Regions from separate parts of the Paenibacillus litoralis genome, predicted to be linked through region 2. Evidence: riboswitches for the same ligand, from Rfam matches in the RefSeq annotation. Region 2 holds a riboswitch; each other region holds the start of a gene.

Evidence for each region. Region 2 has a riboswitch for cyclic di-GMP ahead of ACKGJP_RS03220 (hypothetical protein). Riboswitches for the same ligand answer to the same signal wherever they lie in the genome.
Region 1: another riboswitch for cyclic di-GMP. It lies ahead of ACKGJP_RS18210 (methyl-accepting chemotaxis protein); the one in region 2 lies ahead of ACKGJP_RS03220 (hypothetical protein).
Region 3: another riboswitch for cyclic di-GMP. It lies ahead of ACKGJP_RS00180 (flagellar brake protein); the one in region 2 lies ahead of ACKGJP_RS03220 (hypothetical protein).
Region 4: another riboswitch for cyclic di-GMP. It lies ahead of ACKGJP_RS18020 (putative motility protein); the one in region 2 lies ahead of ACKGJP_RS03220 (hypothetical protein).

What each region holds. Positions count from the first base shown of each region.
Region 1 is NZ_CP176395.1:4,369,199-4,376,714, forward strand. Features, by position in the region: gene ACKGJP_RS18195 (response regulator transcription factor) at 187-921, shown strand; gene ACKGJP_RS18200 (sensor histidine kinase) at 899-2,257, shown strand; gene ACKGJP_RS18205 (BMP family protein) at 2,317-3,351, opposite strand; cyclic di-GMP riboswitch class I at 3,593-3,681, shown strand; gene ACKGJP_RS18210 (methyl-accepting chemotaxis protein) at 3,852-5,564, shown strand; gene ACKGJP_RS18215 (TioE family transcriptional regulator) at 5,631-6,344, opposite strand; gene ACKGJP_RS18220 (GNAT family N-acetyltransferase) at 6,568-6,969, shown strand; gene ACKGJP_RS18225 (methylated-DNA--[protein]-cysteine S-methyltransferase) at 7,406-7,516, shown strand, end outside.
Region 2 is NZ_CP176395.1:732,007-739,522, reverse strand. Features, by position in the region: gene ACKGJP_RS03225 (helix-turn-helix domain-containing protein) at 1-1,830, opposite strand, end outside; cyclic di-GMP riboswitch class II at 2,442-2,527, shown strand; gene ACKGJP_RS03220 (hypothetical protein) at 2,596-3,300, shown strand; gene ACKGJP_RS03215 (sensor histidine kinase) at 3,300-4,967, shown strand; gene ACKGJP_RS03210 (response regulator) at 4,970-5,623, shown strand; gene ACKGJP_RS03205 (DUF5305 family protein) at 5,660-6,748, shown strand; gene ACKGJP_RS03200 (signal peptidase I) at 6,894-7,516, opposite strand, start outside.
Region 3 is NZ_CP176395.1:37,833-45,348, forward strand. Features, by position in the region: gene ACKGJP_RS00170 (ABC transporter ATP-binding protein) at 1-514, opposite strand, end outside; gene tadA (tRNA adenosine(34) deaminase TadA) at 650-1,141, opposite strand; cyclic di-GMP riboswitch class I at 1,594-1,687, shown strand; gene ACKGJP_RS00180 (flagellar brake protein) at 1,940-2,560, shown strand; gene ACKGJP_RS00185 (S-layer homology domain-containing protein) at 3,035-7,516, shown strand, end outside.
Region 4 is NZ_CP176395.1:4,329,726-4,337,241, forward strand. Features, by position in the region: gene ACKGJP_RS18005 (acyl-CoA dehydrogenase family protein) at 28-1,806, shown strand; gene ACKGJP_RS18010 (PaaI family thioesterase) at 1,874-2,272, shown strand; gene ACKGJP_RS18015 ((Fe-S)-binding protein) at 2,352-4,523, shown strand; cyclic di-GMP riboswitch class I at 4,648-4,735, shown strand; gene ACKGJP_RS18020 (putative motility protein) at 4,759-4,971, shown strand; gene ACKGJP_RS18025 (RNA polymerase sigma factor) at 5,365-5,886, shown strand; gene ACKGJP_RS18030 (ABC transporter substrate-binding protein) at 5,873-7,423, shown strand; gene ACKGJP_RS18035 (extracellular solute-binding protein) at 7,446-7,516, shown strand, end outside.

The DNA.
Region 1 (7,516 bases), 3.6 Mb from region 2:
CAATCCATGTAATGGAATGTGGAAAAACGATGGCATTCCCTTCGAATTTGGTTTGTCTTACAGTTCCCAGTGTACCGGCGAATTGTGGCAATCCATGTAATGGAATGTGGAAAAACGATGGCATTCCCCCTGTGTGCGGCCCGCTCTGGTAATATAATAGGTAGAGCTGATTATGGAGGTCCAGGAATGAACGATTATCGCATTGCTATCGTAGATGACGATCAATATATACGTGAGCTTGTCGAGGCTTATTTGCAGAAGGAGAACTACCGGACGGTAACGCTTGCGAATGCAGAAGAAGCTCTGGAGCTGTGGAGAGCGGCCCCGCCGGATATGTGGGTGCTTGACATCATGCTCCCGGGGATGGACGGCTATGAGTTTTGCAAACGAATACGCGCCGAGGCCGAAGTGCCGATCATCATGATTTCCGCGAAGGATAACGAAGTGGATAAAATATTGGGGCTGGAACTCGGGAGCGACGACTATTTGGTGAAGCCGTTCAGCCCCCGTGAGTTGGTCGCCCGGATCAAGCGTCAGCTTCATCGCTGGTACAAGCTCAAGACGATCGAGGAAAACAGGAACGAAACCTCCCCTGTTCTGCAGGTCGGAGCCGGACAGCTGCAGCTCGTGCTGGAGGAACGGCGGGTTTTCTGGTGCGGGGAGGAAGTGGATATGACGTCCAAGGAATTCGCTTTGCTTAAAGCGTTCGCCGAACGGCCGAACCGCGCCTATACGAGAGACGAGCTATTAACCCTCGTCTGGGGCGACGACTACTTCGGCAGCGAACGCGCCGTCGATCATTTGTTAAAACGATTGCGCAAAAAAATCGAGCATTTGCCGATTGAGTCGGTGTGGGGACACGGCTATCGGCTGCGAACGGATGGGGGAGGGGCCGAGGATGAAGCTGTTTGTACAGATTAATGTCGCTTTTGGCGCCCTGCTCCTACTTGTTCTGTCGGTTACGGCCGTAATCTTTCACTATGTGCTGCTTGACCATTTTATCGAAGCCCAGAAGAAAGACATGAAGGAAATAAGTTCAACCATCTCCATGCAAATGAAGACATCGGCCGTTCCCGTTGAAGCGCAAGCGATCGCGATGCCCATATCGGTTTCGCCGGTCTTGGGCATTGACGCCATTCTTACCGATCGCGATGCGAAGATCGTTTATAGCACGCTTTCTGAAGCTTCAAGCCAGATGACCGTGAAAAGTATCGAATCCCGTGCAATTCAAGAATCGCCGACTGCAACCGTTCAGACGCTTCATGTCGGCAGCGAAGACCGGTTTCTCGTCGCATCGAACACGCTTGAAGAAGGGACGTTAACGTTATTTACGCCCATGAGCAAGATTAAAGCGGTCGAGCAAGCGGTAATGGGACGACTTGTTATCGTGCTGTGCATCGGTGGGGTATTGGTTTTTCTGTTAAGTCTGCTCATCACGCGCCGATTGATCAAACCGCTTATGAAGCTGAGGGGGGAACTCCGCAAAGTGGAGAACCGCCGTTTCTCCGAAGTCAAGCTTGTCAAGACGGGCGGTGAAATCGGCGACGTCGCGCAAACGGTTTACGAAATGGCGGAGGAGCTCGAGCGTTACAACAGGATCCAAAAGCAATTTATCCAAAATGCTTCTCATGAATTGAAAACGCCGTTAATGTCGATTTCCGGTTACGCGGAAGGCATACGCGACGGAGTATTCGAAGGGGAGCGGGTGCGCAAAGGGCTCGACATTATCATTAGCGAAAGCGGAAGATTGAAAAACATCGTGACCGAAATGACGCTGCTGGCCAAGCTGGATGGCGAAGAAGACAGCTTCCGCTTTTCGACCGTCAGTATCGCCGAGATGGTAAAGGAGACCGTTGTACGAATCAATCCGCTCCTAGTCAAAAACGGGCTCCATATTCAAACGGTTGTTGACGTGGATTCCATTAGGCGTTTAACGGTGCAAGCGGACAAGGATAAGTTGCTTCAGGCCATGCTAAATGTCGTTTCGAACGCGACTCGCTACGCGCGCAATCAGATTCGGATAAACGCCGGCATCAACAAAAACCAGATAGAAATTTCGATTGCCGACGATGGAGACGGCATCCCGGACGGGCTGCTTCCGCATCTGTTTCACCGCTTCGTGAAAGGGAAGGATGGCGAGACCGGGCTCGGTCTCGCCATATCACGCGCCATTGTGGAGCGCTGCGGCGGGAATATTACGGCGCGCAATCATAAAGCTGGCGGTGCCGACATCACGATGCGATTTCCTGCGGCATAAACAAATAACCCCTTTCCGCCTCCGAAGGGAAGCGGAAAGGGGTTTATTCGTGCGTGAGTTTACTCTACCGTAAACTCAGGGCCGGTGTAGGTTACATTGACTTCGATTTCGCCGGACTTGATTTTCTCGGCGAAAACGGCAATTTGATCCTTCACTTGCTGCGGAACGGAAGGGGCAAGAGCCAGACGGATCGCATCCGGATTTTCCAATCCGATTTTGACGACCGTGTTCGGCTGCCAGTCGCCTTCGACCAAATCCTTGATGGCGCTGTAAACGGTCAGACCGGCATCGGCGATCGCCGAGCCAATGAACACATCAGGCGCATCGGCATAAAAGTCGCGAACGTTGGCGAACTGGAACGTGCCGTTTTCCCGGCTTGCTTCGGTTACGCCTGCGCGTGCCCCGTTCAGCATCGTGAAAATCATATCGGCGCCTGCATCGATTTGGGCTTGCGCGACCTTCTTGGACAAGGCAGCATCGTCTTGATTGCCGGTGAAGGTTGTCACGAACCGAGCGCTCGGATTCGTATGTTTCAAGCCGTCGGCGAAAGCGGCGCGGCCATAAAAGCCAGGAGTTACGCGTGCGCCGGAAATATGTCCGACAACATTCGTTTTGGTCAACAGACCAGCCGCGGCGCCTGCCAGCCAAGCGGACTCTTCTTGCTTCACTTGATAGCTGGACAAGTTATCGCCCGTCAAATTCGTTTGCGTGTTGACGAACTTGATTTTCGGATATTCTTTAGCCACCAGCTTGACCGCTTCCGAGCTTTGGCCTGCATGCGCAATGATCATATCGGGTTTCTTCTTGGCCAATTTGCGGAGCGCATCGGCGATTTGCGCCGTATCGTGAGGGATATTGTCTACGTAGTTCGCCTTAATGCGGAACTCGTCTTTCGCTTTCATCAGACCTTTGTATGCGGACTCCATAAAGCCGCCGTCGTTCGCTTGACCTGGGATCAACAGCGATATTTTAGGCTTTTTCTTATTCTCGGACGAATGGTCTTTCTTCGCTTCGGCGGAAGAAGTGCCGAGAGGCAAAATTAGGGTGGCAAGGGCTAAGCTTGACAAAGCCAGTTTCGAAAGAAGACTTTTCATGATGTTTTCCCCATTCCAAAAAGTAGTTTTGTCCGGACAAACCAGAGAATATAACAGACTTGTGTTTTTGTCAAATAATACCGAGAAAACATAGACTTCCGGCACTGGATTTCCGTGCATACCCTATGTGGGCAAGTCTTTTTCGTTACGGTGGCCCTAGATGGTTTGTAAAAGTTTAGTTAATAGGTCTTGTGTTTTCAAAAAGGCTATATTATACTTTCGAAAGAACTTACATACCCGTATCCGATAATGGCAAACTTCTCTAAAGAGAAGGACGCAAAGCTGCGGGCCTAAGGAATGCTTGCATTCTATGGCAGCCGAGCCGCCGAAAATAGGGGGTTTCCTTGGGGATCCATCCTTTTTTGGGGTGGATTTTTTGTTGCCTTCCGACTTGCTAGGGAAGCTTGCAACGTCATTTCACGGAAACCGCGCCGTCTCCGGTTATCGCCTTGCAGGTCAAGGCAACTATACGAAAGAGGATGAGGAAGGATGCTGCCAACATGAGCTACATTCGCAATTTGAAGATTAGAACCAAAATATTCGGAATTATCGGGCTGGCGATCGTTTTCCTGCTGGTTATCGGGATCTCGGGATTCGGCGTTATGCAATCGATGGGGAACAATGCCCGTTCGATGTATGAAGAGAAGATGATGCCCAATAGCCTGATTGAAGCGCTTCTGTTCGGTAATTCCCAAATGGACGCTTTGCAGCTTGAACTGCTTCTTGCGAAGGACGAAGCTATCGTAGCCAAAATCCAACAGCAAATTACCCAAACGAGGGATAAAAATCAGGCGACGCGTAAAGAGCTTGAGCAAATCGTATTGTCGCCGCGGGCACAGGAGCAATACAAGAAATTCGTCGACCTGATTCCCAAAAACAACGAGGCGAAGAAGAAGGTCGATGAGCTCGCGGTAGCTAACAAGAAAGAAGAAGCACATAAAGAGTATGTCAATTCTTTTAAACCGATTCGTGCCGAAATGATCGCGAGCCTGGAGAACGTGGTCCAATTTAACGAAGAGGATGCGAAGCTCTTTTACGAGGAAAGCATCGATAGCTCCCGAAACGCTACGGCCGTTATCGTGATCGTAACGATATTGACGGTACTGCTGTGCTCGGCGCTTGGATATGCGATCGCCAATATGATTACCGGACCGATACGGAGCATTCAGCACTGGATGGCCAAAGCGCAAAAGGGCGATATGACGGTACAAGGCGATTATCGTTCCAAGGACGAAATCGGACTTCTGACGCATGATTTTAACGGCATGATCGCCGGATTAAGAGAAATCATCGTCAAGATCGGGACGGAATCGCAAAATTTGTCGGCTAGTTCGGAGCAACTGCTCGCAAGCTCGGAGCAATCCAGCCAATCGACCAATCAAGTCGTTCTTGCGATTCAAGAAATAGCCGCAGGTGCGGATAGACAGCTTCAGAGCACGACGGAAAGTGTTAGAGCCATGGAGGAAATGGCCATCGGCATCAATCGGATCGCCGACTTCTCGGGCAGCGTTTCCGCTATGTCCATGGATGCATCTAAAGACGCGGAGGAGGGAAATAAAGCCATTCAAAAGGCGGTCGCACAAATGGAGTCGATTCGCGAGTCGGTCAGCGATTCCGCTGTGCTTGTCAATCAACTGGGGACGCGTTCCAAGGAGATCGGGAAGATCGTCGACGCCATTACGGACATCTCGTCCCAAACGAATTTGCTCGCTTTGAACGCTGCGATTGAAGCGGCGCGTGCGGGCGAGCATGGGAAGGGCTTTGTCGTCGTGGCCGATCAGGTGCGCAAGCTGGCTGAACAATCGCGGCAATCGGCCGATCAAATTTCGAGCATCATCCGTCAGATTCAGAGCGAAACCAAGCTGGCGGTCGATTCGATGGAGAAGGGCAACAAAGAAGTCGAGAGCGGCTCGATCATCGTGCAGGAGGCCGGCGAAGCGTTCCGCAGCATTATGCAGTCGGTCCAGGAGGTTGCCAATCAAATGCAAGAGGTATCCGCCTCGTCGGAGCAAATGTCGGCCGGCAGCGAGCAGATTACCGCTTCCCTTCAGGATATGGAGAACATTACGAAATCCGCCTTTGTCAAAACGGAAAGCGTAGCAGCCGCCTCGGAGGAGCAATTGGCTACGATGGAGGAAATATCATCCGCGGTCCACGCCCTTACGGATATGGCGCAGGAGCTTCATGAAATCACGCTTCGATTCAAAAGTTGAGTAAATTTCGCTCCCATACGGAAAGCCCCGACCTTGCGGTCGGGGCTTTATTTATTAATGAGACAGTTACTCCGGCACCACCAGGCCGACCTCTTTACAAAGCTCGACCAATTGATGAACGCCATAAAATTGCTTGCGATTGCGCTGGTGAATGCTAAATAGGGCGTCTTCCGTGACTTTTTTGGCTTTCTCGATGCTTTGATGTTCCACTGCTTGGACAATTTCCTTCATATTCTCCAGAAAGTAAACGGTTCTTCGCAGGGTGCGGATGAGCAAAATTTGCCGGATGTGCATGGGGGTGAAGATCCTATAGCCATTGTCGGGATCTCTTTCCGGCTTGATCAGTCCTTCTTTTTCCCAGTGCCGGATTGCCGAATCTTGTACATTGGTAAGAGCAGCCGCTTCCCCAATGGACATGTGGGTTTTGAGCTTTTTATTTGCCACGAGCGGAAGTTCGGGGTCTTGAAGCAGCGCAAGCGTTTGATCGGCTACGGCTTTTTCATGCTGGAGGATGGCTTGTTCTTTATTGACTAGCCAGAAGGCGATGTCCATATCGGCATTTTGAATGTGACGAAGCACGTCGCAAGAGATCGAGACGCCGAATCCCGGGAACATAGCGCGAATACAGCGGAAATAAGCCAAATGCACTTTCGTATACAGACGATATCCATTCGCAGAGCGGGCGGGGGCCGGGATGACTCCCCAAGCTTCATAATGCCGCAGGGCGCTCGTACTAATGCTAAGCTCTCGGGCGATTTCAATTGGCTTGTAGTAGTGCATCTGCGTCCCTCCTAATCGTACCGGTAGAATTCCACTATAGCAAAAGCGCTCACATGAAACAAACACTAATTTAAAACCTTAAAGTGCAAAGATAATCTTGATTTCCAAGGAATCTGTTGCCTTCAAAGCCCTTGGATACTGGCCTTCTCACTTGCATGAATGTTGTAACATAGAAGATGAGGGGGAGGAGAAACGATGTGCCAAGGAAAAAGGAGGAGACCGAGTGAATATTTTGCATGAACGGCCAGGGATAAAAGAGTACTTGGAATTGAGGCTGGCAGCAGGCTTAAGTCAAAAGGAGGAATCGGCTGCCGGAACGGCGCTGAGCCATTCGGTTTTTTCGGTAGTGATACGAAACGACGATTCCGAACTCATTGGAATGGGCAGAATTATTGGCGATGGAGGGTGCTATTATCAAGTTGTCGATATTGCCGTTAACCGCTCGTATCAAGACAAGGGATTGGATAAAGTCCTAATGGATGAGATAACGGAGTACTTAAATCTGCATATCCCCAAGGATGCCGACGTTCTTTTGCTGGCAGAGGTGCCGGCTATCGGCTTGTATCAGAAGTACGGATTTGAATTCACTTACCCCAAAGCAATCAGTTTGCTCAGAAAGCTGTAAAGCTAATAAATCCCGATTCCCAACTGCCGGTACGGGGGATTGGGGTTTATTTGTAGTCGAGCGCCAAGTTATTGTCGCAGTCGGACAACAAGAGCTTGTCCCTTTTGCATCGTTTGACTTCCCTTCTGTCTATTTCAACTTCCGGATAGATTAATGAAAGAAACTTTTTGTCACAACTTCGTTGCTTCTATTAATACTGTTAAAAATAAGGTAATATACAAAGTGGCATAAAAGCACTCCGCTCATGCATACGAAGACGTCATGTCTTTGAACTTCCGGTACCGCTCCTCATGGTAACCGAGCAACGCGGCTCACAGCCGAGCGACAAGAACAAAAGCGGCGCTTTACCGTATGTGTACCGAGAACCGCAGCGCGATCGCAATAACGGATCGATTATCAATATCAGAGAGAAATAAATGCAAAGGAAGGTCTAACGATGAGAACTCAATTGAATTGGGTCAAATTAATGATTGAAGGACGAGACTGGCTTCTGCTTGCGACGGAGTTTGGCGTTTGCCGCGTTATTTTCCCGCATGAAGGACTGAAG
Region 2 (7,516 bases):
GGGAGCAACCGAGCGGTCGCTGCCCAACAGATCGATACGGAGGCCGCTCATCAGCCGCAACAGTTTAAAATAAATGTTCGTGATCGTACGAACCATCGTCTCGCGGCTTACAAATTGCTCCTTGAACAGAGTGAACAGGGCATCCATGCTCGCTAACAGCTCTTTCTCCTGCATGTATTTGACCGCCTGAACGATTTCATCCTCCATGGCGTCAAGCTGTTCGTAGTTGTAATCCTTCACCTGAATATCGCTTATGTAAATGATTTCGTTCGCGCCGAACAAATGCTTGTAGCGGAGGGCTTCGAGCGCTTCGTTGTACGAATCGTGCAGCTTCTCGTACGCGCGGTAGGAACGTCCGACCCCGATAGCGGACCAAATGCCCCGCTCCTCATGAAGAGCTTCATGCAGCCGGACGATGAGCCCCGCTTCCGCGTCCTGCACGATCGCCACGATGCGGCGGTTATCCAGCACATAGAGCAAAGCGGCAGACCCGGCTGCAGTCAGCCATTCTTGCAGGAACATTTCCATCTCGTCGACGGAAACGGCGGCAAGCGCTTCTCCGCCTCGTTCATACCTTTCGATGACGATCGCGCAGCCTGCCATCTCTTCGCCCGGCAGCCCCAACTCGGCGGCTTGAAGCCGGTACTCCTCGCTTGCAACTCTCCCCAGCAGCAGCTTGCCGATCAGCCGTTCTTTCCGCATCGGAATGCTGTTGCGGAGCGTGTCCACCATCTGGTTGAAATTGTCGGCTAGAATCCCTATCTCGTTGTGCGGCATACGCTCCATTTTCACGTTCAGGTCGCCGCGCCTGACGCGGCTCATGAGCCGGATCAGCCTGCCGATCGGCCGTACCAGCGACTTGGATAGGAAGAACGCGATGGTCGCGACCGCGCACAGCATGAACAGTATCAAGTACAGGATCGTTTTTTTGATATACGCGACGTCCTTATAGATCAAATGCTCGGGCACGCGATTGATTATCGTATACGGATATCTCTTGTTCTGCAGGTAGGTGATGAAGAAGGATTCTCCGTCCAGCTCCGCCGCGAAGGAAGGTCCGGATTGCATATGGGATTGAATATTAATGTCATTAATCGACCCGCGCAATTGCTTATGGGCGTCGGAAGCGACAAGCCCGTTCGAATCGATGAGCCTGTTCAGCCGGAGGGCGGGATCCTGAAACAGTATGTTTTCCAGCGCTTCCTTCTTGATGCTGACCGCAATCAAGCCAAGCGCTTCCTTCCCGCGCAGCTCGTTGATCGTTCTGATCAGCAAAATATGATTACGGTCTCCCGAATAGATGCCCGAGAAGTCGATGTACAAGCCGCCCTCCCGTTCGTCCACCCTCTCGCTCAAAGGAGATCCGTAGTAATGTTTCAGCATTTCCTCCAAGCTGTTGTTCTGATTGGCTACGGTATATTTCGTCCCGTTCCGGTCCATTATTACGATCGACTGGATTTCGGAATGGGTTACGTTCATGTCGAATAGTTTGGCGTACAGGCCGTTGATCAGCTCGAACCGCCCCAGGTCTGTAAGCGCATTCGATTTCAGCAGCGTTTGTACGGAAGCTTCATAAGCGAGCGCGATCATCTGATTCGCGTACTCGTCGATTTTCAGATCGATCCGGTCCGCTATGTTCTGCAGCGAGCTTAGCACCGCCCGGTTCTCCTTCTCCGTTATGATTTTCTCCGAGACGCGAATCGTGATGCCCGAAAATACGGCGATAATCAAGACGGACAAAACGATGTACGTAAATACCAAAACGTTTCGCAGCGAAAAGAAGACGGAGTAGGCCTTTCGGAAGGCCGGCATATTTCTGTTCTCGCGCATCACGCCACCCCTCTCTACGTAAAAGACTTATTCCGATTATAAATCAAACGAGCGGAGGACGAACGAAAAAGAAGAAGGCTCGGGATCGCATCCCGGCCCCGATTCCAAAGCAAGGAGACAGCCGTCCGACCTCGATAATAGCGCTTTCATTTACACAAGCCTATCGTTTAAGCGTCTCACCGGATATAGAAAATAATGGCCAAACTCTATAGTTTCCTGTCATGTTTATAGATAAGGCGGCCGAGTTGAGACCATTCCGTCGGAAAACGCACGGGCGAGCGATTAGGCGACGCTAGAGACCGCTCAACTCTCCATCCAAAAAGCGAGGATTCTCGAGGACAATCGCCATTGAGGTCGACTTTCGATCGGATCTCCGGAAATGGCTGGTTGAGAAACGGCAGCTGTAGTTTACTTGGGATCAACGACATTCTGATCTACGGTATGGAAAGCAGCACGCTTGTCCTTTTCGGTCCATGTTATCGTATGACGAAAGACGCAGATTTTTGTTGAACAATATTGCACATGAGTCCTCTTTATCAAATCTTTATAAACGACTCGACATTAATCGACAACTATTGCGATTTCCTTCATGTACAATCATGTAAAAATATGAAATATGGGGATACGATGATACATGTTCTATTTACCTGGGCACCAGGGACATGTGGAGTAACTGGTGCAACCGACCCAATCCGTTATTTTGCGGATTGGGTTTTTATTTGGGTATTTTCCCCCCTCAGTTTTTTTGCCGGAAGGAGAAGCGCCATGCGGAAGCAAGTTCTGTTATTCGCCGTTTTATTAGGTTCGACAACATGGATTACACAAGCGTCCAGCTACACGGTAAGCATTGTAAAAGGAAACTCGTCCCTTTCCGTCTCGGGCGGCGAAGAAGCGCTAATCAAGATGCCGCAAAGCGTAGCGGCTATTTACGAGGAAGGCGCGGAAAGCATGTCCTTCGCTGTCGAAGTGACGAACAGGATGGAGGTTCCGATGCTGATTGCTTCTAAGGAGCTGCATAACGGGAATGGCGTTACGGCCGTTACCTACGGCCAAGACTTCGCGCCAGGTGAAAACGCTTATTTTACCATAATCGTCACCGGCATAACGGATAAGGCGGATCTCGATTTTAACGTACCTGTGGAGATGGCCTGGAACGGCGGACAGGCCAATATCGAGCTGAACATGAAAGCAAATGCCATTCCGAAGCCCAAGAAAAGCCCGGCTAACGCAAACCGGAAGGACAACATGCCGAGCGTTCCTCCATCGGACGAATCTTTAGAATTCGGCAGCAGCGGCAAACCGGCTATCGCCGCCGGAACAACGCCCGCTTCAAACCGCTCCCTAGAACCCGCAGCAGAATTGCCTCCACCGCAAGAAGCAAAATCATCGAACGGCTCTGTTAACGTTATCTCCGGCAGCAACGCACTCACAGCCCCCCCAAGCTTCGGCGAACCGCTCACAAGCCGCTGATGAACCTAATGCGAGAAGCAAGCGGTACACGCTCCGGCGTACTGCGAATCATCATTTTTTACAGATATGCGTCTTGGTTCTTGACCTCCCTGTACTACGTACTTAGCGGTCCGGATGCACCGATTGTGTTCAAGATCGGCGTTGTAGTCTCGCTACTCTTCGCGGCGGGCTTGGTGAACCGGATGTATGCCCATTACCGTGAAATGCTGCCGGCCTTGAAGCTGCTTATCCTATTTGAAACGATCGGTATCTTGCTGCTGCTCTTGCCGACCGAAGGATTGGCGAGCCCGTTTATATGGTATGCGCTCAATCCCGTTCTGGTGGCTGCCAGCTTCCTGCCGAGAGCGTTTTGCTGGCTATACCTAGCGGTTTACATTACGGCAGGCACCTTATTTACGCAATACTTTCATAACCCTAAGCAACTGGGAATCGGAGCGCTTATATCGGATAACGCCAGTCAACTGTTCGTTTTTTTACTTATAACGCTCGCCGTTCAGCTTCTCGGCCATTTAACGAAGGAACTGGATCATCAAGCCTCGCAGCTCAAAACGCAAATGAATCACATCATGTCGTTGTACCAGATTGTGGAAGCATCCGCGTCGGAGCATCACAAGGAAGCGTTGATTCGAACGTTTGCCGATTATGCGGTCAAGCTTACCCAGGCGCGCAGCGCCTTCTTCTGGCTGGCCCCTTACGACGGCGAATCCGATCAGCTGGCCACCTCTCCAACCAAGCTGGAATTGGATGAGGCGATGAACAGGCACGTTCATACGTTAACGGACGCTTCTTACGCTTCGCCCCGTGAATGGGAGCTGGATGGGGTAACCTATTTCACGGTTGCCGTCCAGACGCCGTCCCGCTATATCGGACGCGTAGGCATTGAGACGGACGAGCAGACCTGGAAGACGCTCCACTCTCATTCCATGAAGCAGTTAACCTTCCTGGCGGAGCTAAGCGCGCTTATTTTGGAAAGGGTTCACTTGGATGAGTTAGCCGGGGAATTGCTGATAACCGAGGAGCAGAACAGGATCGCGAACGACATGCACGACAGCGTTTCACAGCGGCTTTTCGGGATCGTCTATGCCATTCATGCGATGAAGTTGAGATGGAACGAGCTTGGCAAACCCGAGCTTAAGGAGGAATTCGAGCATATAGCGGATACGGCTAAAACGGTCATGCATGAGCTCCGCTCGACCATCTACCAGCTAAGCTCGAGGAAGAAAGAAGAATCATTGTTCTACGAGCGCATTCAAGCTTTCCTAAAGGATTTGGCCAAGCTAAATAAAATCAAAGTGAATTGTCATGTAAACGGTGGGGAAGAAGCCCTTTCGATTTCTGCAAAAAAAGCGCTCTACCGCGTAATTTGCGAAGCGACGGGAAATGCCGTGCGGCATGGGCGATGCTCGGAAATTGCCGTTACCTTGGAGGTCGAGCCCGAGCAAGCACGCCTGCATATATCGGACAACGGGGCAGGCTTCGACACGCAGCTGCTCGATTACGGACGCGGCGATGCGGGCTACAGAGGCCTAGGCATGGAAAACATGCGGCATGCGGTACATTTTTTGAACGGAACGTTCCGGCTAACAAGCAGGATCGGCACAGGCACCGATATCGATATCAGCATTCCCATTCCAACCGAAATGCCGTTAAGAAAGGAAGGTGCATAATCGTGAAAGTAATGATTGTCGATGATCATCCATTGGTTAGAAAAGGGCTCTCCTCCGTGCTTTCTCTTGAGCCGAATGTCTCCTTGTGCGGGGAATCGGAAACCATCTCGGAGGCTCTTGAAATGGTTCGCTCGACGGAGCCGGATTTGGCATTGATCGATCTGAGGCTCGGCCGCGAAAACGGACTGGATCTTGTCGAACAGATTCGCAGCCGGTATTCCTGCAAATGCGTCATCCTCACGTCGTCGACGAATGAGCATGATTTTCGTAGAGCGCAGGAAATCGGCGCAGACGGCTATGTACTGAAAGAAGCTTTGCCCGAGGAGCTGCTCTACGCCGTTCGTCTTATTGCCAGAGGACGCAAGTACTACGATCCCGGTTTAATGGAGTTGATGATGCGGACGGACATCCCTGAGGATGACGGCTTGATTACGCTAACGCCTAAGGAACGCGAGGTACTGAGCGCGCTAGGCGAGGGTTTGAGCAACAAAGATATCGCCCGCAAGCTGGTCATCACGGAATTCACCGTCAAGAAGCATGTGAGCCAAATCCTTTCCAAGCTGGAGCTTACCGACCGGACACAAGCCGCTTTATTCTCTCTAGCCAAAGGTTTGTCCAAAAACCAATGGGAATCCAAGGTTCCCGTCAGCTTCTGATTGTACGGAATAATGGATTAGGGAGACGATTCATCCATGATCAACTTGCAAAAGCTGCCTAGGCTTAACGGTTTGCGTATCAAGCGTAAAATATTGTTAACCGTTTTGGGGATTTCGACCCTGTTCCTGTCGATCCTATCCGTTCAAGCGTTTCTTAAACCGGCCGTCCAAGTCCGGAAGACGGTGGAGAATCAAATAAACAGTAACGTTCGATTGGACTATAAGGCAGAGGTAACGGCCAGCGCCCTTTATCCCAAGAACGAAATCATCACGCCCGATATGGTCATTTTTGCACGAATTACAAAATCGGTGCCGGTCAACATAAACTACGCTCTTAAGGCGCAGAAGGATATCGCGGTCAGCGGCAGCTACCGAGTCCTCATGACATTGACCGCCGATCAGATGTGGCAAAAGGAATATGAATTGAAGGGCAAAACGTTGTTTGAAGCCACAGGAAAGGAGCTTCAGGTGGTTCAAGACAGTATTTCCATAAACCTGGAGTCCATGATCGACTTTATTGCCCGCGTGGAGAAAGAAACGCAACTTAAGCCCCAGAAATATACCATCAAGATCAAGCCGCTGCTGGACGGACAGATCAAGTACGAGGATCGGACATTCCCCGTCGACCAGTCACCCGAATTGAATTTCGAATATGTAAACAACTACTTGAAAATGATCGGTAATAAAGAGTACGCCAAAGAGTACGCAGCGGAGAAGACGAGTTCAACGCCTCAAAGTCTTGAGGTACTCGGTGCAGCGATCTCCATTCCGTTAGCAAGATCGATTTTTCCTGCCGGAGCATTGCTTTTGTCAGCATTACTGGGCGGTCTGGTCGTCATGCGCCGCAAACAAGGAGATGGCGGGAGTTCCGAATCGGCGGCCATCGATAAGAAGCTGGCCAAGAGGCTGATTCATCTGGCCGAATTTTCCCTACCGGAGGAAAATCGGTTTATCCGCCTTCAGTCGTTCGATATGCTGCTGCAGATGGCGGAGGAGAAAGAGCTTCCTCTACTCCGTCTTCAGGAGTCGGACGAAGAAGTCGTGACCTATTTCATTTTGGACGGAAGCTGCATGTACGGCTATAAGGCGATGGGTAACCTTCAATCCGCTTCTCAGCCAGCCTAAGGATAAACGGCTTCGCCGTCTTTTGACGGCGTGTTTACCGAGAAGTCGAACAATCAGCGGAGGATGTACTTCCTGAGACTTTAAAAAAGAAGCTTCGCGGATGCATATCCGAAAGCTTCTTTTTTACGTATGGGATAAGGAATGGTTATGCCCATTTGCGGGAAAGGCGACGAGCTGTCCGGCGAAGCTCGCTTATGGTTTTGCCCCGCAGCTTAGCATCGAATAACGGAATCAGCATGATCGGTAACCCGGGTATAACGGATATTACGGCGAGAGCAAGCCAAAAGCTGGTCCGATCGAGAGCATGGATGACAGCTTTCGGCAAAAACGGATAAAACATCGTCACGCGAATGGATGACTCGTACTTGCCGGCATGCTCGGCGGTCACCTTAAACGTCGTTTGGACCGATTGTTTGGGACTGAGCGTGAGGCTGCTATGGCTTGGAATGATTTGAGGATCATTCGTATGCACGGACGCAACGAGAGGGATGAAGCTTTTATTGTCCAAATCAACCAGCGGACGTTCGATCTGCTCCCCCAAAAGCATGATCCCGACATCGCTGCCCATGATAACGCCTTTGGAATCCCTCGATACCTCATAAACGACCTTAACAAACTGGCTGGAAGTCAGCATCGTTGCGCCTATAACAACGGAAAGCGTTAATCCGCTAAAAACATAAATTAGCTGCATATCGAAGCGACCGCGTCTTTTTTTCTTTTTTTTCCGCCTGCGCCCTTTGACTAGCTCTCCTACCCCGAGAATGGCGG
Region 3 (7,516 bases), 690 kb from region 2:
TCAAAGGCAAGGGGAGAAGCGCCGCAATCGTTAGCTTCCAGCTGATAAGGACGCCCATCGCAAGCAAAATGACCAGCATGAAGCCGCTGGAATCGACCAGCGTCAGAATGCCGAAGCCGGCTGTGGCGGATATCGCCCGCAGGTCGTTCGTCGCCCGGGCCATCAGATCGCCTGTCCGATTGCGCTCGAAGAAGGTCGGCGTCATACGGAGCAGGTGACGCATGAACCGGGAACGAAGCATGCGTTCGATCAGGAACGCGCCGCCGAACAGCTGATACATCCAGTAGTACGATATGATATAGATGACGGCCATGATGGCAGCGAATTGGAGCAGGAAGGCGGTCAGCTCCGGTTTGGTCAGCGTGCCTTGCTGGATCCCGTCAATGGCGCTGCCGATCATACGCGGGGGCACAAGCTCCAGGACGCCGACAACGACGAGCAGCGTAACGGCGACGGAATAACGAATCCAATACATTTGATAAAACCAGCGAAGTTTATAAAGTACGGCGAACAAGTTGGGGACCTCCTAGAAATTTTCGAGGGAAAGTTACTTCATAACGGCATACTAAAAACATCGGCAACGATTTCGCGGGCAAACAATCCTGAAGCCCGAACGATGACGATCTTCGCTCAGGCTTCGGTAACCCGTTTAGTCGGATGCTTGTGCGGCAGATTGCTGTTTGCGCATTTCCCGCAGCTCGCGGAAGAAGCGGGACAGCCGCTCGCTGCATGCCTCCTGGAGCACGCCTTGCGTAAGCTCGACGCGGTGATTGAAGCGATCTTCCTGCAGCAAATTCATGAGCGTTCCCGCGCAGCCTGCCTTCGGGTCGCTTGTGCCGAATATGACATGCGGAATACGAGCCTGTACGATAGCCCCCGCGCACATGGGACAAGGCTCAAGCGTGACGTAAAGCCGGCAGTCGAGCAGCCGCCAGGCGTCAAGAGCCCGGCTGGCTTCGCGGATGGCGATCATTTCGGCATGGGCTGTCGGGTCGTGCGACGTTTCGCGCAAATTATGGCCGCGACCGATAATTTCTCCGTCTCGGACGATGACGGCGCCGATCGGCACCTCGCCGATTGCAGCGGCTTTCTCCGCCTCTTCCATCGCGATGCGCATCCAGACGATATGTTCTTCTTCCAAGGGAACACCTCTTTATGTACGGCTTGCCCAGCCATGGGCGTAAGTAGAGCGGCGTGTATCCGCCAAATTCCTATTAAAATTGTCCCCAACGGGGATAAACCCGCAAGCAGGAAACTTATCCACTGTGGACGGAAACCGCGAATTTTCAAACTTATGCACATGCTGTGTATAAGTTTGTGGATAACATTGTTGGTAGTGTGGACAACGAAAGCGGTATTCTCATTGTACGCCGGGCCGTTCCTGAGGGCAAGTCGGCATTGTTCCCGTAAGAACGGGAAACGATAAGGGAGAATGAGCCGGTAAACGGCCTTCCGGACATGTGAATAAAGCGGTCAGGATGGGGATGGCGTTGTGGATAGGCTTTGCAGACGATTGCTTACCCTGTGCAACCCGATTATACTGAAATTAACGATTTTTTAGGACTTTGGTACCCCTTTTTAACATAAAGTGATATTCGATAATGGCAAACTTGCTGAAAAGCAAGGACGCAAAGCCACAGGGTCTAAAGCTTCGCATATGCGGAGCCATGACAGCCTGGTTGCCGAATGGGATCGGACACGCAAGCATGCGTCGGCTGCTCTTTCGGAGCGGCTTTTTTATGTTCGCGTACAACAGGTTATATCCGGGTGGGCCAACGCCGGCGCATACCTGACGGTTACCCGTAAAATTTTCTCCACATTGATTGAGAAAGGTCGATGCAGTATGTCAGGTACGTCTGTTACCCGGAATCGTTCCGAATTCGTAGATACCAGCAATCAAAAAACACTAAGGTCATCGATATTGATGCACTGCCGCACCGTGGTGGAAAAACAGGATTACGTGTCGACCGGCGTACTCGCTGTTGTCGAGGGAGATATGGTTGAAATCGAGATCGGCGATTATAAGCAGTTTGAATTGGGAGATGCCGTTAAGCTGACGATTTATTCGCCGGAAGGCATATTCATGTTCCAGTCTACGATTATCGCGAAGGATAATGGATCGCTCATCGTCATAAATCCTCCGGAAAACCAGCGGAAATTTTCAGAGAAGCGGGAGCATTTTCGGGTAGACGTTAAGATGAAGGGCTCGATCCTGTCGATCGAATCGGCAAACGATTCGCGAAGTCCGGAGGCAACCGATGCGATTCCGTTAACGGTCGTCAATATTAGCGTTAGCGGCATCGGCTTTACGGTCGGCAGCGAATGCAGGCTCACGGAACGAACGATAGTCCGTCTTGAGCTTGAGATGGGGACGATCGTGTCGTGTACGGCTGAAATTGTCCGCCGCGAAACATCCGAGCTAGGCTGCTACTATGGCGCGCAGTTTGTGGATTTCCCCCAGGAGCGGCTAAATGCGCTTCGGGCGTTTATTTTGAAGACGCAGGTCGAATTGTCTTCGGTTCGCAGGCAGGAGGAGAAGGAAGCGCGGATTTTCAAATAGCGGTTTGCCGGCATGAAAAGGGAAGACTTCTGCATCTCGCAGGGGTCTTTTTTTCGTTCAGATTTTGTTCAGAGGGTAAATCTACAATGGGTTCGAGCAGCTTGTAAGAGGAAAAAATCCCACATAATGTAACTTGTTTCGCGGTATTCGGCAACCGCTCGGGGGTCGACGCTTGAAAGAATGCAGATCGAGATATCGTATTTCGGAGTTTCTTCATCGCCAGCCTCTGCTCCTAGGGCAGGTATTCATGTTGGAATCCCTAAATGCTCCTATCATATAACGTCAATCTGAACAAAAAATGAACAATGCGAAATGCAGAAAAAGCGCTTGGCCGCCCCATTCCGATTGTTCAAAAATTGTTCAGATGCGGTTGTTACTATAAGCGGGATGATTCGACAGGAAGCAGCAAAGGGCGAGCAAATCTACGGGAATAACACGACTCGCCATAGAACAGGGAGGGAGAGGAGCAGGGAAATGCGTTTTGTAGAAAAGTTACGAATGGGAAGCGGCAATAGGGAGGGAGAATGGCGGAACCGGCTCCGTCCGCGCGGCGTGCTGTCCAAACGGTTCGTTTCGCTGACTACGGCTCTGCTGATGGCTTTCGGCGCAGCGGCGCCATCGCACGCAGCTGGAGGAGGTTCAGGCAGCGGCTCGCAGGGCGGCACTTATTTTACCGGCACGGACAATTGGGGTGGCGGCGCGGCAAACAGTAATAAAGATAACGACTTGGATTATTACACGCGTCTTGCGGCTGACCAGACATCCGGAGATTTTCGAAAAGCGGGTGATCCTCAAAGCGGTACTGCGATCAAAAACGGGACCCCCAATTTGTATCCGTTCGAGTTCAAGATTGACGTCCCGGCTGGAAAAACGCCTCAGACCAGCGCCTACTTGCTTATTAGAGGCTATGATGTGGATGAAGAAGACGGCGAATGGGATAGAGTGTATCTCTCTAAAACCCCTCTAGCGCTTCTCGCCGGGCCGGGAGTCCCGAGCGGATATACATGGCCGACTACGGGGAATTGGAATGATGCCACTTACCGCAAAGGATTTGACCTTCAATATTATGTGGGTGCGCTATCCGGGAATAACGCCAAATGGAATACAACCGTATTTAAGCTGGATCCTGCTCAAGTAGCCGAGGGCGATAATTTTGTCGGCATTTCGGTTCATCATAATCCCCAAATCGGCACCCTGAATACAGGCTGGGAGACCGTAATCGACTGGGGCCAGCTTGTGATCGACGGCGGCAGCCGCAAGACGGGAGAACTGACTGATGTCAATATCGCCGTCATCGACGGAAAAATTACGTTGACAACGTCGGTTGCAGGCAAGGAGCTTGTCCCTGGACAAGATTTTATTATTGAAGCTAACGTTATCGATAAAGAGGGCAATAATCTGGTTACGGAAACGAGAAAGGTCCCTCAGAGCAGCTTGGGCAGTACGATCCAAATTCCTCTCTCGGATAACGATATCGATAAAACCCAAAATTATACGGTTAACGTTATCTTATTCGACGAGGAAGTAGAAACGACAGGTCCCAATGCAAATAGGGGCTACAAGGTGCCTACTCAAGCAGAGCACATCTTCTCCGTCTCCACCTTTGATCCGAAGGCAGCCGATATCGCGAAGACCGGGCTTCAATACGAGCCTACTGTGTTTGCGGCGGACGATTTCAAAAACAAATACTATAAGCTGAACGGAGCGGCCCACGGAGCGAACCTGCAAAAGGTGAAAATCGGTACTCTCCCCGATCCTGCTAAAGGCAAGCTCGTGCTTGTCGACGGAAGCGGACAGGCTGCCGATATCGTGCTTGGGCGGGAGCTCACAGTCGCCGAACTGCCTAGCCTCCGATTTATTCCCGTCTCTTCCGGCTTTAGCGGAACGGCATCGTTTCAATGGAACGGCTTTGACGGCGAAAAATATGCGCTGACCGACGCTCTCGTTACCCTCGCGGCTAATGCGGCGCCTGTCGTAGGCGATATCGAGAAATCGGCTGTCAAAGGCCAAACCGTCGATTTTACGAAAAATAATTTTGCTTCCACCTTTGCCGACGCGGACGAAGAGACGTTGAACGCCGTGCAAATCGTCACGCTTCCGGATCCGGCCAAAGGCAGGCTGGTGCTCGTTAACGGAGCGGTTGTTACCGACGTCGCAGCAGGACAAGTCATTCCGGAAGCGGCGCTTGGCCAACTGAAATTCATGCCGAAGGACGGTCAGACAGGAGTTTCCTCCTTTACATGGACCGGATCCGACGGCAAACAAAACGCCAAAGATGCCAAAAAAGTAACCATCCGCATCAATACGCCGCCTGTTGTCGGCAACATTGCCAAAACCGGCTTGGCGGGCGCGACCATCGGCTTTGCAGCGGATGATTTTGCACAACAGCCGGCATATCAAGATGCAGAACAGGATGCGCTTAACAACGTGAAAATCAGCTTGCCTGCCGACTTCGGCACCAAAGGCAAGCTGTGGTACACGCCATCCGTAGGCGCTGCCGTTTATTTGACTCCCGGCCAATCCGCCTCCATTCCGGCGGCCGTACTGGGCACGCTCGCTTTCGGCCCCGACGCGGAATTGCCGGACGGCAGCACCGTGACGTTCCAGTGGGAAGGCTATGACGGCACGCAATATTCCGAAGCGCCGGCGCTCGTGACGATCGCCTACTCCGGCAAGCCTGTCGCCCAGCCTCAAACGATAAGCGCAGAGGAAGGCACGACTTCGATTGCGATCGTCCTTAAAGGCACCGACGCGGAAACCGTCACCGGTCTGGTTTACGGCATCAAGTCCGTTCCGGCCAAAGGGACGCTGCAGCCGGCCGATCAGAGCCAACCGAACGGAAACGGCTGGATCTACGTGCCGAATCCGGGCTTTACCGGAGGGGAAGACAGCTTCACGTTCACAGTGACGGATGGCGACGGCCAAGAAAGCGACCCCGTTACCGTAAAAGTGCTGATCAACAAGGCGCTTGACGGTTGGGTAGGCGACAAAGCGCAGGGAGATCCGGCAATCGTAAAAGCGCTGACCGGGCAGCCGCTGAAATTGTCCGCCGTCAGTTCCCTTTTGGCTAATGAGGTTGTGGCTACCGTAAACGGACATGCCGTAAGCCTCGTGCTCGCCAATGCAGAGACATTCGCTGCCGACGGCTATAAGAAGTGGGTGAGAACGGATTACGTGCTGCCGCAAGATACGGCTGCAAGCGAATATGCCGTCTCCTTCGAAGCGCGTAAAGCCGATCAGTCTTTGCTCCCGGCGGAAGCGCCGGACAAGCGGATCGATAACAAATTCGCCGTGATCGGCGCCAACCTGAAGCTGACGGCCAATCCGGCAAAAATCGTAGGCGACGGGAAAACGACTACGACATTGACAGCCGTGCTCAAGGACGCGGACGGCCAGCCGATATCCGGCGTAAAGGTTGTTTTCGCTGCTCCAACAGGTGTAGGCACGTTCGTGGGTCAGGATTGGGCGATTACGAATGAGCAAGGACTTGCGACGGCGATCTACAAATCGGCCAAAATTACCGGTGTGAACGAACAGCAAATTCCGGTTACGGCAACGGTGCTGGACGAGGAGAAGGGTCTTTCCGCGAAGGATCAGATCGCCGTTATCTTCCAGCCCGCCACGATTCAAGGCGTTATTACGAAGGGCGTTGGCAATGCGCCGGTATCCGGCGCAACCGTACGCGTGACGCTCGACTTGAACGGCGACGGCCAAATCGAATCCGGCGTCGACTTCGACGAAACGATCGTTACCGACGAGAACGGCGCGTATTCCGTGCCGGTACCGCGGGGCGATGAGAAATATGACCTGGAGATTACCCAAACGGTCGAGGTAGGCGGCGTACAGACGCCTGTAACCTACAGGCAGAAGGCTAACGTGGGCGTCGTGACGGGCGGCGGAGACGAGAGCTTCGATTCCGAGAAAACCGTAACCGGCATCGTTCTTTTCAAAGAGCCGAACGGCCAGACCGGCTTGTTGAGCAGTGAAATCGTCTCTAAGACCAAAGTATACTTGAAGGACGCGGCAGGCAACTACATCATGGAAAATGGAAAACCGAAGCCGTTCCCTCTGCAAGCGCAGGGCGTTTTCCATGCGGATGGACTAGCCGTAGGCGACTACACGCTCGAAATCCGTTACGAAATCGAAGCAGGCAAGGAAATCACGATTGCGCGCGGAACGGCAGGCGTGAAAGCGAATGGCGAACTGAACATTACGCAAGAGCTGGTCGATCCCTACGGGACGATTCGTGATGCGAGTACAAAAGCCGTGATCAAAGACGCAAAGGTCACGTTGTATTACGCGGATACGCAAAGAAACAAAGATAATGGAAGAACGCCGGGAACGGGAGTCGTATTGCCTCCGTTAGTCGGCTTTGACCCGAACGGCAACGCAAGCCCCGAGCAATTAAGCGACGCGAACGGCTTCTACGCCTATATGGTCTATCCGGAAACGGACTATTATCTGGTCGTATCCAAAGACGGCTACCAATTGTACCGGAGCGCTACCCTTCCGGTAGAATGGGATATCGTCAAGCATGATTTGGTACTGAACCCGGTTTCGGCACCGGAGTCTTCCGCCGACCCCGCGCCGGTCGTGCAACCGAATGTTTCCTTGAGCCTTTCCGTAGATAAAAGCATGGTCGAGGAAGGCGGACAGTCCGTCATCACCGTCGATTACAAAAATCAATCGTCCTCTCCGCTTGTATCGGGCGTTGTCAAGCTGGCGATTCCTGCCGGAGCGACCGTTATCGATGCGAACGGCGGCAAGGCAGACGGGAATACCGTTACTTGGACGGTCAACAATCTTGCGGCCGGACAAGCGGGAAGCTTCAAAGTAACCGTCAAATGGCCGCAGCTGGAAGAGAAGGAAGCTTCCTTCGATGCGAAAGGCGAGTTTGCTGCGGGCGGCTCGGTTAGCCCGGTAACGGCGCAATCGGCAACCAAAGTCGTAGTATTC
Region 4 (7,516 bases), 3.6 Mb from region 2:
TTACTATTGGACGGAGGTGAAACGCCTATGGCTGTAAATCCGCTTATTCGCGGAGGAAGCTTCCTGCTTGGATCATCGGAAGCGGAGTCCGTGTTTACACCGGAGGATTTTACGGAGGAACAGCTTATGATCGCTGAACTGACGGAACAGTTCGTCGAGGGCGAGGTGCTGCCGCATGACGAGAAGCTGGAAAAGCAAGATTTCGAGCTGACGGTCAAGCTGCTCCGGCAAATGGGGACGCTCGGTTTGCTCGGTGCCGATATACCGGAAGTATACGGGGGAGCCGATCTTGATAAAATCAGTTCGACGCTTATTACCGAGAAGCTTGTGCGCGCAGGAGCGTTCGCATTAAGCTTCGGTGCTCATGTCGGCATCGGGAGCTTGCCGATCGCCCTGTTCGGCAATGAGCAGCAGAAGCAGCGCTACTTACCGAAACTCGTTTCGGGTGAAACGATTGCCGCCTACTGTTTGACCGAGCCGACCTCGGGTTCCGATTCGTTAAACGCACGGACGACCGCCAAGCTCAATCCGGAAGGGACGCACTATGTCTTGAACGGAGCCAAACAGTTCATTACGAACGCCGGATTTGCCGGATTGTTCATCGTATATGCAAAGGTTGCCGGCGAGAAATTCACCGCGTTTATCGTCGAACGCGAGTTCTCCGGCGTTTCTACCGGACCGGAGGAGAAGAAGATGGGAATCAAGGGGTCGTCTACACGGCCGCTGCTGCTCGACGAGGTGCCGGTTCCCGTTGAAAACGTGCTCGGCGAAATCGGCCGGGGGCACGTCATTGCTTTTAATATTTTGAACATCGGGCGGTTCAAGCTGGCTGCAGGCTGTGCGGGTTCAGCCAAATGGGCGCTCGAGCTCGCCATCCAGTACGGTAAGCAGCGCAATCAGTTCGGCAAGCCGCTCATCGCATTCCCGCTTATTCAGAAAAAGGTAGCCGATGTTGCCATCCGGACTTATGCGGCGGAAAGTATGGTCTATAGGACTTCGGGGCTGATTGAAGCGGCGATGAAGCCGCTTGATAAGGAAGCGCCGGATTACAGCCGGCTCGTGGCCAAAGCGGTAGAAGAATACGCGATGGAATGCTCGCTCAATAAGGTGTTCGCGACGGAATGCCTGGACTATGCCGCTGACGAGGGCGTACAGATTCATGGCGGCTACGGCTATATCCAGGAATATATGATCGAACGGATTTACCGCGACTCGCGCATCAATCGCATTTTCGAAGGGACGAACGAAATCAACCGTTTGCTGATTCCCGCCACGCTGCTGAGAAAGGCGATGAAGGGCGAGCTGCCGCTGTTCCAAGCGGCTGAACGGCTTCAGCAGGAACTGATTGCCTACGTCCCTGCCGTTTCGGAAGACGGGGCGCTGGCGCAGGAAACGGAAATGATCGGCGCAGCCAAAAAAATGTTTCTGATGGCGGGCGGTATGGCTGTCGCGAAATATGGGACTGAGCTGGATGCGGAGCAAGAAATTCTGGAGTCTCTCGCCAATATGATCATGGAGATTTATGCGGCGGAGTCCGCCCTGCTGCGTGCCGTTAAAATAAGCGAACGGGATGGAGCCGAAAAAGGCGGCTTGAAGTCCAAGATGGCGCAAGCGTTCGTACACGAATCGTTCGCGCGGATAGAGTCGGCTGCGCGAACCGCGCTGGCAGCTATGAGCGATGGAGATAAGCTGCAGACGGAGTTGTCTGTCCTCAAGAAATTGACCCGGTTCAAGCAAGTGAATCTCATCGCCTTGAAGCGAAGCATTGCCGCCGTCCATATTGCCGCCGGCAAATATGTGACGTGATCGTCCGCGCCGAGCTTCCGGATGACTGGCATGAAGGAGGTAATCCATCATAGATACCGGGAAGAAGATGTCGGATGAGGAGTGGGAGGCGCTTGAACGGGCCGCGCAAGGAACGTTTTGGACCTATCTCGGCTGCAAGCTGGACAAATGGGACGGCCGTCAGGTTGTCATTTCGCTTGACGTTCAGCCACACCATCTAAACTTGATCGGCATTTTGCACGGCGGCGTCCATGCGTCTCTGCTAGACAACGCGATGGGATTGGCGGCAATGGCTTCGCGTCCGAAGGAGAAGATCGTCACCGCCGTTATGAACGTGCATTTCGTATCCCCGATCCGCGCCGGACTTGCGACCGTCACGGCGGAAATCGTTCATTCCACCCGCAAGGGGATAACGGCCCAGGGACGAATCGTAGACGCCGACGGCCGCCTCGGATCAATCGGAACCGGTTCGTTTCGGGTAACGTAACGATTGGCGGAACATAACGGCATCCTAAACACGGTTCGCGTTTTGCCAAGCAAAACGACTTCGGAAAGGCGGTGCAACGATGAAGCTGTACTTTGTTTCCGCATTCGTTCATTCGTTCGCTGCTCTCTACACGCAAATAGCTCCTTCCGCGGTAAGCAGAGGAAGCGGAACGTTTCTGGCCATCCATTTGACGGCGGCTCTACTGGTGACTTGCTACGCAGTCTATTTGTTCGCGCATATCGTATACAGCCGCTATTTATTTATCCGGCTTGGGAGACCCGGTGAGGAGAACGTCAAGGCGGAATGGCGTGCCCGGCTGAAGCGAGCTGCGGCCCAAATGTTCGGTCATGGCACGCTGCTTCAGGATTGGCGAAGCGGGCTCATGCATCTCGTCATTTTTTACGGCTTCATCATGCTGCAGCTTGGCGCCTTAGATCTGATCCTGCAAGGTATCAATACGGAGTGGCATTTGCCGATCGGCGGCGTATACCCGTGGTTTGAGCTCAGTCAGGAAATCGTCGTTCTGCTCGTTATGGCGGCGGTTATGTATGCCGCCTACCGTCGATACGTCGAAAAGCTGTCTCGCTTGAAGAAGGGCTGGGGACCTGCAATCGTCCTTCTCTTCATAAGCGGACTTATGCTGAGCGTGGTGTTCACGCTCTCGGCCAAACGTGCATGGCTGGGCGAAACGGCATCCGGCTACCAGCCTCTAGCTTCGGCAGTTGCAACTTGGTTCGAACCGCTGGGCGAAGCGGCGAATGGCGTTATGTTTTATGCGGGCTGGTGGTCGCATTTGCTCATTTTGCTTGCCTTTCTCGTCTATGTGCCTCAATCGAAGCACGCTCATCTCTTATTTGCGCCGGTCAATTTGTTTTTGCGAAGCGGGAAGCCGGCGGGGAGGCTGGAACCGGTCGATTTGGAGGACGAGAATGCCGAATCGTTCGGCGCGGGGAAAGTCGAGCATTTTACGCGCAACCAGTTGACGGATTTATATGCATGCGTGGAATGCGGCCGCTGTACCTCTTCGTGCCCGGCTTCCGGAACGGGTAAAATGCTTTCGCCGATGCATCTGATCATTCATATGCGCAATCACCTGACGCATAAAGGCGCTGCGATTACGTCGCGCACGCCATGGATGCCCGCATTCGCTTTCTCAAGCACGGCGGAGAATCGGGCTGCCTCCGAAGGAAAGGGGCCGAACGTCGGAGGGACGGAACGCGCGGAATTTGCGGCGGAATTACTCGGCGATACGGTTACGGAGCAAGAGTTATGGGCTTGTACGACGTGCCGCAATTGCGAGGATCAATGTCCGGTTGCGAATGAACATGTTAGCTTTATCGTCGACATGCGACGATATTTGGTTCTGACGCAAGGCAGTTTGCCGGCGGAGGCAGGAAGAACGCTGACGAATATCGAACGGCAGGGCAATCCATGGGGGCTTAGCAGACAGGAACGCGCCCGATGGAAGGAAGGTTTGGATGCAGGAGAAGAGGCGCCGGCCATTCAGGAAGGAAAGCCCTTCGACTACTTGTTCTACATCGGCTCGATGGGCGCCTACGACAAGCGCTGCCAGAAAATAACCCGAGCGTTTATTAAAATCATGAACCGTGCCGGCATTTCGTTCGCCGTCCTCGGGAACGAAGAAACCAACTCGGGCGATACCGCAAGAAGGCTTGGCAACGAATTTCTTTTTCAGGAGCTTGCCCGCGCGAATATCGAATTGTTTGACAAGTACGGTGTCCGTAAAATCATCACGATCGATCCCCATGCCTACAATACGTTCAAGAACGAATACCCGGATTTCGGTCTCTCGCCGGATGTCGAGGTATACCATCACAGCGAATTGATTGCCAAATGGTTGAAGGAGGCTCGGATCGCCCCTGCAATGAAGCTTGCGGAAAGGGTCACGTATCATGATTCTTGTTACCTGGGGCGGTATAACGGCATTTATGGAGGGCCGCGCGAGATACTGGAGTCTGTTCCGGGATTAGAGGTGGCCGAAATGGAAAGGTCTGGACGCAATAGCATGTGCTGCGGTGCGGGCGGAGGCAGAATGTGGATGGAGGAGAACGAGGGGAAGCGGGTTAATGTCGCGAGAACGGAACAGGCGCTTGCGGTTAAGCCTACGATAATCGGAACGGCCTGCCCGTATTGCTTGACGATGATGAGCGACGGTACGAAGGCGCTTGAGGCCGACGACCGGGTAAGGACGATGGACGTTGCCGAGATCGTTGCCGCATCTCTTGAATAAAGCTTTGCATAACGCGCTCCGGGCTTCCGGGCGCGTTTGTTATGTCATTTTCCGATTTCCGGCATATTCATTGACGATTCCTGTCGAACGGCTGTATAATTTTGGAGTGGCGGGTAACTCCGTGCCGCGAGAACGGCAAACTGCGTGAAAACGCAAGACGCAAAGCTATAGGGGCTAATGACGCCAGCCGTCCAAGCCAGCCAGCTGCCGAATGGGATGAAGGGAGACGACGACAATGAACGTATCCGGAGCCAACGCCGCATTGCAAGCTGCCGGCAGCGCCGACTTGCTGCAGCAATTGATAGGCGTACGCATGCTGGACAAAACGATGGAGGCTAGCGCTGAGCAAACGAGCGTTATGCTGAACGATTTTGCGGCAGCACAGCAGAAAGTGATCGAGACTTCCGTTCAGCCGCATCTAGGTCGTTCGATTGACCTGCGAGGGTAGTGAAAACGCTGGATAAACGGCCTCCTTTTCTTCCAATGAAGAGAAGGGGGCTTTTTTTGTACATTTATCAGACTAGCATGCCGCTTTGCGGCACCACTGGATCCTTGAAATAGAAGAATTTATATGTTTCACACGATAAGCGCTTATATTTCTCCGGTAAACGCATAGCGTCATATGACGCCATGCGTTTATCCTTGTGTATACCTGAACGAAAAAAACGAAACGAACAGGGAACTTTTTCCTTTGTGACCCGTCTAATCCATGAGGAACTCACTGAGCTCGCGATTCAACTTCATCGTCGGCATCGTCCGACACCCCGGGGTTTAATTTGGTAACCGAACAGGACAGGTGAACGCTTTGGCATTCGAATATTTAGCCACTATCTCGGAAGGGATGGAAAAAAACAGGACATTAACCGACTTGATGGAAACTTACGGAAAAGATATGTGGAATTATGCGTTTTTTCTGACGCTTCGCGCCGACATTGCCGACGATGTTATGCAGGATGTATTTATTAAAGTTTATGAGAAGTTGTGTGCATTTCGCGGCGAGTCGTCCGTCCGTACCTGGCTGCTTGCCATAACCCGCAACGTTGTCCGCGATTACCAGCGTTCTTCCTGGTTTCGGCGTGTCAGCCTCGTTGAACGGTTTTTGCAGAGACAAACGACGTCTCCGTCAGCAGAGTATGTGGTCATCGATGCCTTATCGAGGGAAGAGGTGTGGCGGGAGGTGCTCGGTCTGCCGAAAAAGCTTCGTGAGACCCTTCTGTTGTACGCCCATCATCATTTGTCGATAGCGGAAATCGCCGGGCTGCTGGACATCTCGGAGGGAACGGTCAAATCGCGAATGCACCGGGCACGCGCCAAAATAAACAAGCAGTTAAACGGGGAGGTGCCGGAACATGCACGCTGCTGAATGGGAAGAAAAACTGAAGGAAGCGCTACCCCACACGGAGGAACGAATCCTCGCAAACCGCAAAAAGATTGAGGAGCGGATAAGAATGGAGCAAAGCAAAATAAAACGGTTCTCCGTAAGATCGGCTGCAGCGGTATTTGTGATGGCACTTGCGGCGGTCTTGGTTATTGCCAAACCTGATCTGCTGAGAAGCGGTTATGACTGGATGAAGAGTTTATCTGGCGGAAAAGCCGTAGTAACAGCCGATCCGCTTGATGATGGCGATGAAAAGTCGCTTAAAGTGCTCGTTTACATGAATGAAAGCAATTTTATGGACAAATACGGACGACTGATTATGCTGAAGAAACCGAACATTGCGTTCGATATCGTCATCTATAAATACGATTATAACCAACAAGATAAAGCGTACGGCGAGTTGAAACGGCAAATCGAAATCGAGAAACCTGATCTTATCTACCTTTCGGATGTAACGAATTGGTATGGCAGGCTTGTCAAGGACGGTTTCCTGGTCGAGCTGGATCCGCTGATCAAAAAAGACAAGTTCGATCTTGATAGCCTTCATCCTTCCGTTCCCAGCACAATTCGAGCGATGGGCGACGGTAAGTTGCATGCATTGGCACCAACAATGAAAAGCAAGGCGCTTTTTTACAATAAAGATATGTTCGACCAGTATCAGATCCCTTATCCTAGAAGCAAAATGAGCTGGGAGGAGCTTCTTGTGCTGGCGAGCCAATTTCCCGCCAAAAAACCGGATCTGTACGGCCTGCAAGCAAGCGGTGAAAACGACCCGTTCCAGGCGGTCGATTTGTTATCGGCCGTCCATGCGCTGTCGCCAATTTCCAAAGACGGCACCAAGGTTGATTTGCAAACGAATGAATGGCGTCAACTATGGAACACCGTAATCGCGGAGTACAAGAACAAGACGTTATACAACCGTCCAGGAATGGAGCAAGGGAAGTCGTATTCACTCTCCGATCTGGCTAAGATGAACGGATTTCTGAGTGGGAAGACGGCGATGGAAATAACTTCACATACCGAACTGGGCGAAATCGCAAAAATGAAGGAAAACGGCTTAAAGCCTTTCTCGATCGGAATAGTCACCGTACCGGTCGAGCCCGGATCTTCCGACGCAGAAGGGGTATACGGGCTGGACGACCTGTTGGCTGTGTCGGCCAATTCGGAGAACCGGCAGGCGGCATGGGAAGTGCTTCGATATATCAATTCGGACGAAATGGCGCAATTGCTGCCGAAAGCCAAGATCTATAACGCTTTCAGGCGAAATCAATATCCGCTCTTGTCTCGTCCTTCCGCCATGATTCCGGTAGCAGGGATCGATCCAAAGCCGTTTTATGAATTGAAGGCAGCGATTGAGAAGAGCGGCCGGAAACGGATTCCCAACTCGCTCTCCGGTATGTGGGCGTCAAATGGCAGCGAAGAGCTGCGAGCGGTGTTGGACGGGAGTAAACATGCGAACGACGCGCTCATTTCGCTTGAAAGCAAACTGCAGCAGCAGTTTACCAAGACAAGCAAGCCTTAGATAGAAAGGGCAGGGAAAGAGTATGAAAAACAAAATCTTCCTGCTGCTTTTGGCAACATCGCTTCTTGCGGCAGGATGCGAAAAACAGCCGGA